DNA from 3 places in the Granulicella sibirica genome. Region 2 is predicted to be linked to each of the others. Evidence: predicted binding sites of a transcription regulator. Region 2 holds the regulator's gene; each other region holds the start of a gene.
What was found. The regulator LexA, encoded in region 2, represses DNA repair genes until DNA is damaged. The targets are predictions, from matches to a motif close to CANTTCGCTTTTTATTCGC.
Positions count from the first base shown of each region.

Region 1: a site for LexA is predicted at 1,834-1,852, ahead of dinB (DNA polymerase IV). Genes of this name have one in related genera too.
Region 3: a site for LexA is predicted at 1,983-2,001, ahead of GRAN_RS00810 (putative DNA modification/repair radical SAM protein). Genes of this name have one in related genera too.

Region 1 covers NZ_RDSM01000007.1:81,675-84,914, reverse strand. The annotation lists gene xth (exodeoxyribonuclease III) at 1-239, opposite strand, end outside; gene GRAN_RS24600 (hypothetical protein) at 236-613, opposite strand; gene dinB (DNA polymerase IV) at 619-1,770, opposite strand; gene GRAN_RS24590 (DUF763 domain-containing protein) at 1,875-3,089, shown strand.
Region 2 covers NZ_RDSM01000002.1:1,322,739-1,325,978, forward strand. The annotation lists gene GRAN_RS16445 (response regulator transcription factor) at 1-661, opposite strand, end outside; gene lexA (transcriptional repressor LexA) at 979-1,584, shown strand; gene GRAN_RS16455 (efflux RND transporter periplasmic adaptor subunit) at 1,655-2,854, shown strand; gene GRAN_RS16460 (DUF4097 family beta strand repeat-containing protein) at 2,921-3,240, shown strand, end outside.
Region 3 covers NZ_RDSM01000001.1:200,860-204,099, reverse strand. The annotation lists gene GRAN_RS00815 (SpoIIE family protein phosphatase) at 1-608, opposite strand, end outside; gene GRAN_RS00810 (putative DNA modification/repair radical SAM protein) at 722-1,960, opposite strand; gene GRAN_RS00805 (hypothetical protein) at 2,109-3,191, shown strand.

The DNA.
Region 1 (3,240 bases), on a different contig from region 2:
TCGTCACCGAGCAGCGTTGTGCTGGCGACCTCGATCGGGCTGCGAGACAGGATCGCGACGCCGTTGTAGCTCTTCTGTGTCACGGAGACCGAGTCGTATCCCTGCTCTTTGAACCAGGCGGAAGGAAACTCGGTTCCTTTCAGCTCCTGAAGAAGAAGAACGTCCGGCTTCTTTGCCTCCAACCACGTTTTGACATGTTCCGCACGCGCGCGAATCGAGTTGACATTCCAGCTTGCTATCTCGATGACGCCCTCCCGGACTTCTTTTTGGCAGGAGTGGGGCTCTTGCGAACCGGTGCAGACTTAGCAGGCTTTCTCGAGCCGACTCTTCTCGACTTATTCGGTTTGACGAAGGCGCCCTTCACGGCTTCGAGATCCAGCACATATTCATGGACCGGGATCTTTTCAAGTATGCCGCGAAGCTCTTCGCTTATCGCCGGAGACAGGTCACCTGCCCGCTTTGCTTCGTGGGAGAGTTCGCACAGGATGTCCTCATACTGCGAGATACACCGCATCGTGTGAAGCAAGGCGTCCAAATGGTGATAGGCGTTAGATAATTTAATTGAAGAAGCACGAAGCTGGCGGTGGGCGGAAGTAGTTTTCTTACGGTTCATATGATCTAGTCGTTGGATGCCAAAATGGCTTCAACCTCGGCGCTCGCATTGCTTTCAAAGAGCAGCGAAGTCGGTTCTGGGTCCTCTTGTAAATTGCTCAAGCCGACGCCAACCAGACGGAAAAGCTGTCCTGACCCGAGTTCTACTCGTTCTCGTAACGAGAGGGCGACCTCCGTGAACTCCGCAAGCGAAGTCGGCATGACGAGCGGGGTGAGACTCCGGGTCAGCGTGTTGAACTCCTTCGTCTTCAGCTTGAGGACTACCGTGCGCGCCATCCGGGCATTTTGGCGTGAAGCGGCCCAGACCTTTTCTGCAAGTTTGCGTACTAGCGGTTCAGTCTCCGCCAGCGGGATATCGATCTCGAACGTGTCCTCGGCCGAAATGGATTTGCTCGCCCGATTGGACACAACAGGATTGTGGTCGATCCCGCGGGAGAGTTCGTGTAGGCGACGGCCGTACCGGCCGAAGTGGTGTTTGAGTGCGGAGATATCCATCGCGCCGATATCGCCAACCGTCGCAATCCCGATTGTTTTCATGCGTGTTTCGGTCACCTGTCCAACGCCGGGGATGCGACCTACTGGTAGCGACAGCAAGAAGCCTTGTGCCTCGTGAGGTTGAATGACGAAGAGCCCATTCGGCTTTTTCCAATCCGATGCGATTTTTGCCAGAAACTTGTTTGGCGCCACCCCCGCGGACGCCGTGAGATTCAGTTCCTCACGGATCTGTTCGCGAATCATCTTCGCGACACGCGTCGCGCTTGGCAACCCCAGCTTGTTCTCCGTGACGTCGAGATAGGCTTCGTCGAGCGATAACGGTTCGATCAGGTCAGTGTGCCGTTGAAAGATTTCGCGAGCGCCCTGTGAAGCGGCTTTATATCGGGTGAAGTCTGGCGGTACGAAGATGGCGTGTGGACACATCCGCTCCGCAGTCACTGCCGGCATCGCAGAACGTAACCCGAATTTCCTGGCTTCATAGGACGCTGCGCAAACGACGGATCGCTTGCCCTTCCATGCAACCGCGACGGGCTTCCCACGAAGCTCCGGATTATCCCGCTGTTCCACGGAGGCGTAAAAGGCGTCCATGTCAACATGAATGATTTTGCGGACCGTGGGCTGATTCGATTGATGTCGTTCGGCTGAGATCTCTTCCGCTGCCATAGCCTGGAAACCTTTCAGGTCAAATCGAGGTCGGAACAAACATCTGCCACAAGTTGATTGTAAGCGAATAAAGGGCGAATATGGAGATGAGGTGATCAGAATCAATGAAACGCTCCGGCACAGCCGATCTCCCACTCCACGGCGGGCGGGTCCCTTCATGGCTGGCCAATCGGATGACAGAACTGGGTACTGCCATTGCCGAGCAGGTGATCCTGAACTACGGACACTCTGTGTTCCTCACGCGATTGAGTGATCCCTTTTGGTTTCAGGCATATGGGGCGGTAATGGGGATGGACTGGCACTCCTCCGGCATCACGACGTCGGTTCTGGGAGCCTTGAAGCGTGGGTTGAACCCGCGTTTCTCGGATCTTGGCTTGATGTTCTGCGGTGGCCGCGGACGGCATTCGGTTCGTACACCGGACGAGCTGCGTGCGTTCTCGCTGAGGAATGGGCTGGACGGAGATGCGCTGGCCCGCACCAGCCGGCTTACCGCGCGCGTTGACAACAACGCCGTAGCCGATGGCTTTCAGCTGTACCTCCACTCCTTCGCGATTACAAAATCGGGCGAATGGGCGGTCGTACAGCAAGGAATGAATCCCGAGAACCATCTGGCGCGGCGCTATCACTGGCACTCGGCCACGGTGCGCGACTTTGTCTCTGAGCCCCATACAGCCATCGTGGGCGAGCCTAAGGGTGAGATTCTTAATTTAGTCGATGCCCGCGCGGGCAAAGCACAAGATGCGTTGCTCACCATTGCAAGAGGTCCCATCACGACCGCAATAAACGATGCTCGCAAGCTGGTCATGCCCGCGCATCATGACGTTAGAGCGGAAGACCTCGATTTGAAACGCCTGGGAGCAGTTCTGGCCGTTGCACATGAACAGGAACTACGCGACTTCGCCTCTGTACTCTTAGTGGAAGGACTCGGACCCCGAACGCTCCAGTCTCTAGCTCTGATCGCAGAAGTCGTTCACGGAGCGCCTAGTCGTTTCTCCGATCCGGCGCGCTTCTCCTTCGCTCACGGCGGCAAAGACGGGCACCCCTTTCCGGTGCCACTCAAGATTTACGACGAGTCGCTTACCGTGCTGCGGCGCTCACTCGATGCAGCTCGTCTCGGGCACACCGAAAAGCTGGAAGGCTTTCGGCGTTTGGATCGATTGACTCGTCACGTAGAAGCAGAGCGGGAACCCATTGCCGATTTCGGTGCGGCGATTGCGCACGAGCGCGCAATTTCGGCATCGATTGGAGGCAGAACGGTCTTCGATGACAAAGCACTGCGTAAGAGATCGGCGCAAACGCCGCAACTGAATCTCTTTTGAACGATTGTTTCCGTTCCGTCCCCAGGGGATCGGGTAAACAACGGCGGCACTGGGAGAAGCTCATGGCAACACAAACTGGATTATTCGCCGAATTGGCAGACACTGTCTGCCGTGCCTGAAGGGTTTCGCTATGACGAGGACATCGTTAGCG
Region 2 (3,240 bases):
GTACCGTCTCGATCACCGTCACCGTCGCCGCATCCGAGAGCGCCGGGCATGCTGCAGAAAGCTTCTTGCGCAAGTAGTTCACATACACATCCACCACATTCGTCCCCGCATCCGGAGACATCTGCCAGACCTCACGCAGCAACTCGCTCCGTCCGCAACACCTGCCCTGCCGTTGCATCAGAAATTCGAGCAGCGCAAACTCCTTCGTCGTCAGCTCCACCACCGCCCCAGCCCTCGTTACCTTCCGCTCCATGCGATTCAAGACAAGGTCGCCGGACCGCAGAAGCGGATCGGCAAACTGTTCTCTCCGTCGCAGCAGAGCCCTGCAACGAGCCGTCAGTTCGTGCAGCGAGAAAGGCTTCATCAGCAGGTCGTCCGCCCCGAGGTTCAGGCATTGAACCCGCTCCTCCACTTGCGCCCGCCCCGTGAGCACAATCACCGCCATGGCCGTATACAACCCCTGCATGCCTCGAAGCACATCCATGCCATCTCTTTTCGGCAGCCCAAGGTCCAGAACCATCAAATCCGGCCTCTCGGATGCCACGTGTTCGAGCGCCGCATCTCCATCTCCAACCCGGGCCACCTCATGCCCATCCATCGCAAGACCCTTTTGCAGAAACAGCCCCAAAGCAGCATCATCTTCGACCACAAGTACCCGCATCTGTCTCACTTCTTGGCCTCATTTCTCTGTATCCCGCTCTGCCCATCGAAACGTCCGGCAACGACAAAAGGCGACTTCCACCTTGGAGATCAGAATCTATTCGGAAAGACTTCGGTCATCCATACAATCTGGTTATTACGATTACTCCCTGGCAGATAGAGAGCAAGGAACGATTACCTTGGTTCCGATAAACCAGGGACCGAAACAGAACAACGATCGGCCAATCCCAAAATGGGCTGCGGGCCTGTATGCAACTTTGGTCCCGCCTAACGCAAGAAAGTTCTCTGGTTCGCTTTTTATTCGCTACAATCATTCGCATGGCGATCACGCGGCGGCAAAAAGAGGTCATCGACTTTCTCTCCGGATTCACCCAGAAGAACGGCTACTCCCCGTCATACGAGGAGATCGCTTCCGGCCTCGGCCTGAACTCGCTCGCAACCGTGCATAAACACGTCACCAACCTCCAGAACAAGGGCCTCCTGCAGCGAGCCCACAACCGCTCCCGATCCATCGACGTCCTCCCCACCCGCACCAGCAAGAAAGGCTTTGAGCGCCTCCCGCTCCTCGGGCGCATCGCTGCGGGCCGACCCGTCGAAGCCATCGAAACCGCCGAATCTATCTCCCTCGGCGACATCATCGGTAACCGCGAAGTCTTCGCCCTCGAGGTCCGTGGAGACTCTATGCGCGACGAACACATCGTCAGCGGCGACTACGTCCTCGTCGAGCGCACCCGCACCGCACGGGAAGGTGAGATCATCGTCGCTCTGATCGACGGTGCCGACGCCACCCTCAAGCGCTTCTATCGTGAAGGCAGCATGATCCGTCTCCAGCCCTCGAACAATGAGATGGCCCCCATTTACGCCCCCGCCGCCAGCGTCAGCATCCAGGGCAAGGTCCTCGGAGTACTCCGCAAGTACGCCTGAGTTTTCACGGAACTGCCTGGCCATACTCTGCGTATCACCCCTTGTCGCCACTCGAAGGGGTAAACGCACCATGAACAACAAGAAGCGCTCGAAGCTCTGGATTTGGATTCCGGTCGTCGTCGTCGCCGTAGGCGGCCTCGCGGTCACTGCCATCGCTCGCGGCAGCAAGACCAAGCTCGAGCCCTCCCAGATCGCCAAGGTCGAGCGCGGAGACGTTGCCCACTCCGTCGTCGCGACCGGCAAGGTGCAGCCCGTCACCAAGGTTGAGGTCAAATCCAAGGCATCAGGCATCGTAACCAAGCTCTTCGTCGACGTTAACGCCCACGTCACCAAGGGCCAGGTGCTCGCCCAGCTCGACCAGCAGGAGATACTCGATCAGGTCGCCGCCCAGAAGGCCCAGCTCGCCGCCGCTGAGTCGAATGCCCACGCCGCCGATGCAGCCATCACCTTCGACCGGGTCAATGCCGAAGCCCCCGACCTTCCGATGTTCAAGCACACTTACGATCGCGCCCGGGAGATGTCCTCCGCCGGCGTTGTCTCCCAGCAGGCCCTGGACGACGCTCAGCAGAAGTACCTCTCCGCCGCCAACACCCGCGACAAAGCCCTCGCACAAATCACGGTCGACATCGCCAAGCTCCGCCAGGCTCAGGCGCAGGTCGCCCAGGCGCAGGCCTCCCTCAAGCAGCTCGAAGAGCAGCTCGGCTACACCACCATCATCTCCCCCATGGACGGCACCGTGCTCTCCCGTGACGTGGAGGTCGGCGACGCCGTCAGCTCCATCCTGGTCCTCGGCTCGACCGCTACCCTCGTCATGACTGTCGGTGACACCAGCCAGGTCTACGTTCAGGGCAAAGTCGACGAGGCCGGCATCGGCAAGATCTACCTCAACCAGCCGGCCCGCATCAAGGTGGAAAGCTTCCGTGACCACACCTTCCTCGGTCGCGTCACTCAGATCACGCCGCTCGGTGTGGAAAAGGACAACGTCACCACCTTCGACACTCGCATCTCCATCGAGAACCCCGGCGGCGAACTCAAGGCCAACATGACCGCGAACGCGGAAATCCTCCTTGAAGAACATAAGGGCGTCCTCACCGTCCCCGAGCAGGCTGTCCTCTACGATAAGGACCGCAAAGCCACCATCGAAGTCCCGGATCCCAACGAGAAAACCGGCCGCCGCAAGCTCCCCGTCATCGCCGGCCTCTCCAACGGCACCCGCACCGAGATCATCTCCGGCCTCAAGCAGGACGACCCCGTCGTCCTCCAGCAATAACAGCAGTAATCTGAAAAGCACGACGCATCCAACGAATCACACATCGAGGCCGCACGAAGGAGCATCATGAAAATCCAGACCATCGCCCTGACCCTAACCCTGGCCTCCACCAGCGCCTTCGCTGCAGACCGCAACTTCGACCGCACCGTCCCCACCGGCAACGCACCCAACGTCTCCGTATCCACCGGCTCCGGCTACGTTCACATCCATCCCGGCAACGACAACCAGGTCCACGTCACCGGCCACATCCACTCCAGCAATGGCGGCTGGTTTTCAAGTTCGAATGACATCGATCACCGTCTGCAAGAGATCGCCGACAACCCACCCATCCACCAGAACGGCAACGACCTCATCATCGGCGAGCGCCAGACCCGCGATCTCTTCCG
Region 3 (3,240 bases), on a different contig from region 2:
GCCTGGCGAGAGACGCGCGTGTACAGGCGGGCATTCTCGACGGCGACGGCCATGCGAGAGGCGACAAGCTCCAGCAAGCGCTGGTGTTCCGGGGTGAAGAAGGCGACGATTTCGGACTCAAGATCGAGGACACCGATGACCTTGTTCTTGACGATCAACGGGACGGCGAGTTCAGACCGAACCGACGGATTGGCGCTGATGTAGTGGTCGGTATGCGGGCCGGTGGTGACGTCCTCAATGCGAAAGGAACGCCGCTTCAGCGCCGTCTGGCCGACGATGCCGTGGCCGACCTTCACGCGCATGCGCTCGATCTCGGGTGTGTGGCCCACCTGGAAGCGCATCCAAAGCTCGTGCGTGCGGTCGTTGAGCAGGAGGATGGCGAAGATGCGGTAGTCGATGATCGACCGGACGAGATCGGCCACGCGATGCATGAGCGTGTTGAGGTCGAGCGTGGCGTTGAGGGCGTCGGCGAGGGTGTGGAGGAAGTCGACGGCGAGGGGCTCGACCCGGATATTCGGGTTCGCGGCATGCGGGTGAAACAGCGCGCGCGGGCTCGCGTCGGGGTCGGCGATCAGGTCCACGATCTCGGGTTTGATGTCAGAGGGCATGCGGCGTAGCGATCATTCTACTGTGATTGGGGATCGGCGGTTGTAGTGGTTTTCGTGCGGAATCCGGTTCGTTTCAGGGTATTTGGGGATGGGCGCGCCGGAAGGAGTTGCCGCTAAATCGACCCAGTCAGGGCGCTGACGGGCGCGAAGAGATCCATCTGGGTCGTCGCCGGCTCCTCTTTAGGCGCGGCACCGGTCGGGATGTGGTCCGGCGTGATCAGGTAGGGGAGTGCCTGCTTCACGCGGACGTTGAGCTTGCGAAGATCATCGAGGACGAGCTGGTGGTAACGGCGGATCGAGAGGATGCGCTCGACGTTGCGATAGCCGATGCCGGGGACACGCAAGATGGCTTCGCGTGGGGCTGCGTTCACGTCGACGGGGAAGAATTCGGGATGGGTGCGGGCCCATGTGGTCTTCGGATCCTCCGTGAGCGAGAGGCTTGGGTTCTCGTCGGTGGTCAGTTCCGTGGCGTCGAAGCCGTAGAAGCGCATGAGCCAGTCGGATTGATAGAGCCGGTGCTCGCGGATGAGTGGAGTGGCCTTCAACGGCAGACGGGAGTCTGCCTCCGGGTAAGGGGAGAAGCCGGTGTAGTAGATGCGCTTGAGCTTGTACTCCCCGTAGAGATGGGTGGCCGTTGAGAGGATCTGCCGGTCGCTGGTCGAGGTTGCCCCGACGACCATCTGGGTGGATTGACCCGCGGCAGCGAAGGAGGCTGGCTTTCGGTTTGGAGATTTCTTTCGGTCCTCGTCCGACTCCTGTTTTCGTACGTGGATCTGGTTCATCGTCGTTTCGATGACGGAGGATTTCTTTTCCGGCGCAAGCTGAACCAGGTCGCTTTGCGTGGGTAGCTCGATATTGGCTGAGAGGCGGTCGGCGTAAAGGCCGGCCTGGGCGATCAGGCGTTCATCGCATCCGGGAATCGTTTTTAGATGGATGTACCCGCCGAACTTGTGGACCTGGCGGAGGGTGCGGGCGACCTGGATGAGCTGCTCCATTGTGTAGTCCGGCGACTGGATGATGCCGGACGAGAGAAAGAGACCTTCGATGTAGTTGCGCTTGTAGAAGTCCAGGGTGAGGTTCACGACCTCTTCCGGCGTAAACCGTGCGCGTTGGATGTCCGATGAAACGCGGTTGACGCAGAACACACAATCGTATGTGCAGAAGTTCGTGAGCAGAATCTTGAGCAGCGAGACGCATCGCCCGTCCGGCGTGTAGGAGTGGCAGATGCCTTCGCCGTCGGAGTTGCCGAGACCGCCGGGTGTGGCTTTGCGCTTTGCTCCCGACGATGCGCAAGAAGCATCGTACTTTGCCGCATCGGCCAGGATCTCGAGTTTCTGTTGTGTGTTCATCATGGCGTCCGCAGCTTTCAGTTTAGCGAAGGAAAGGTGAAGCAATTCAGAACTCGAAGGTGGAAGGGAATTGTGTTGACAGGATGGAAGGGGGCCGATACAAACGGTCCGCGTATGGGATGGAGTCAAACGTCGTTTTCGAGGAGAGTCAATGCTTGGGTCGGTCGTTCTGGACGTCGCAATCGGAATGTCGTTTGTCTATCTTCTGCTTAGCCTGATCGCCTCCGTGGTTCAGGAAATCATCTCGACGTTTCTGCAACTCCGCGCGGCGAACCTGGAACGTGGCATCCGCAGCCTGGTGTCGGGCGACTCCATCTGGGGGAAGGACCTGGTGGATGCAATCTACGATCACGGCCTCGTGCGTGGACTGTATTCCGATCCGCAGAAGGATTCGGGGAAGAAGACGGGATCGGTGAAGCTTCTGGGAAACGCGATACGGAAGGTGCTCCGATTCCTCATCGGGATTGAGCCGGATAAGCCGGTGACCGTGGTGAGCGATCCGATGCTTCTGCCTGCTTACATTCCGGCCCGGACCTTTGCTCTGGCCGTGATCGATATCCTCAATCGAAACAAGGCGACCGGGGATGAGACGATGAAGCAGATCGCGAACTCTCTTGCCGAGCATTACTGGAAGTACGAGGAGAATAAGGCAGGGGAGGCGCTGTTTTCGCTTGCGGTCAGTGCCAAGTTAGACCTCGAGAGCTTCCAGACGCATCTCGAAAGCTGGTACAACGACGGCATGGACCGGGCGTCCGGCTGGTACAAGCGCTACACGCAAAAAATCCTGCTCTGCATCGGCATCATCCTTGCCGTCACCTTCAATGTCGATTCGATCCGTGTTGCCCGAGCGCTCTATACCGATCGTGATGTTCGCCAGGCAATGGTCAGCGCGGCTTCATCCTACAGCGCGACTACGGTGAACACCGATCCATCGACGAGCCCTGACTCCAAAGAAGTTGGCGATTTGGCCCTCTACAACAAGCTGACCAACTCAGCGAAGGCGTTCGACAGCGTGGCGAATGCTGCCTTACTTCCGGTTGGGTGGAAAAGCGGCTTTTTCAAACTGCCAGACGGAAACATGGAGAAGGTGTATCTCTTTATCGGCTGGCTTCTGACCGGAGCCGCGCTTTCGCTCGGCGCGCCATTCTGGTTCGATCTTCTGAACAAGTTCATGGTCGTCCGCAGCACGATCAAGCCGCAGGAGAAGAGCAAGGACGAGGGCTCGAAGGACTGATCTGGCTTGTTTTGGCCATGCGTCTATTTCCTGCCTGGATCATCTGATG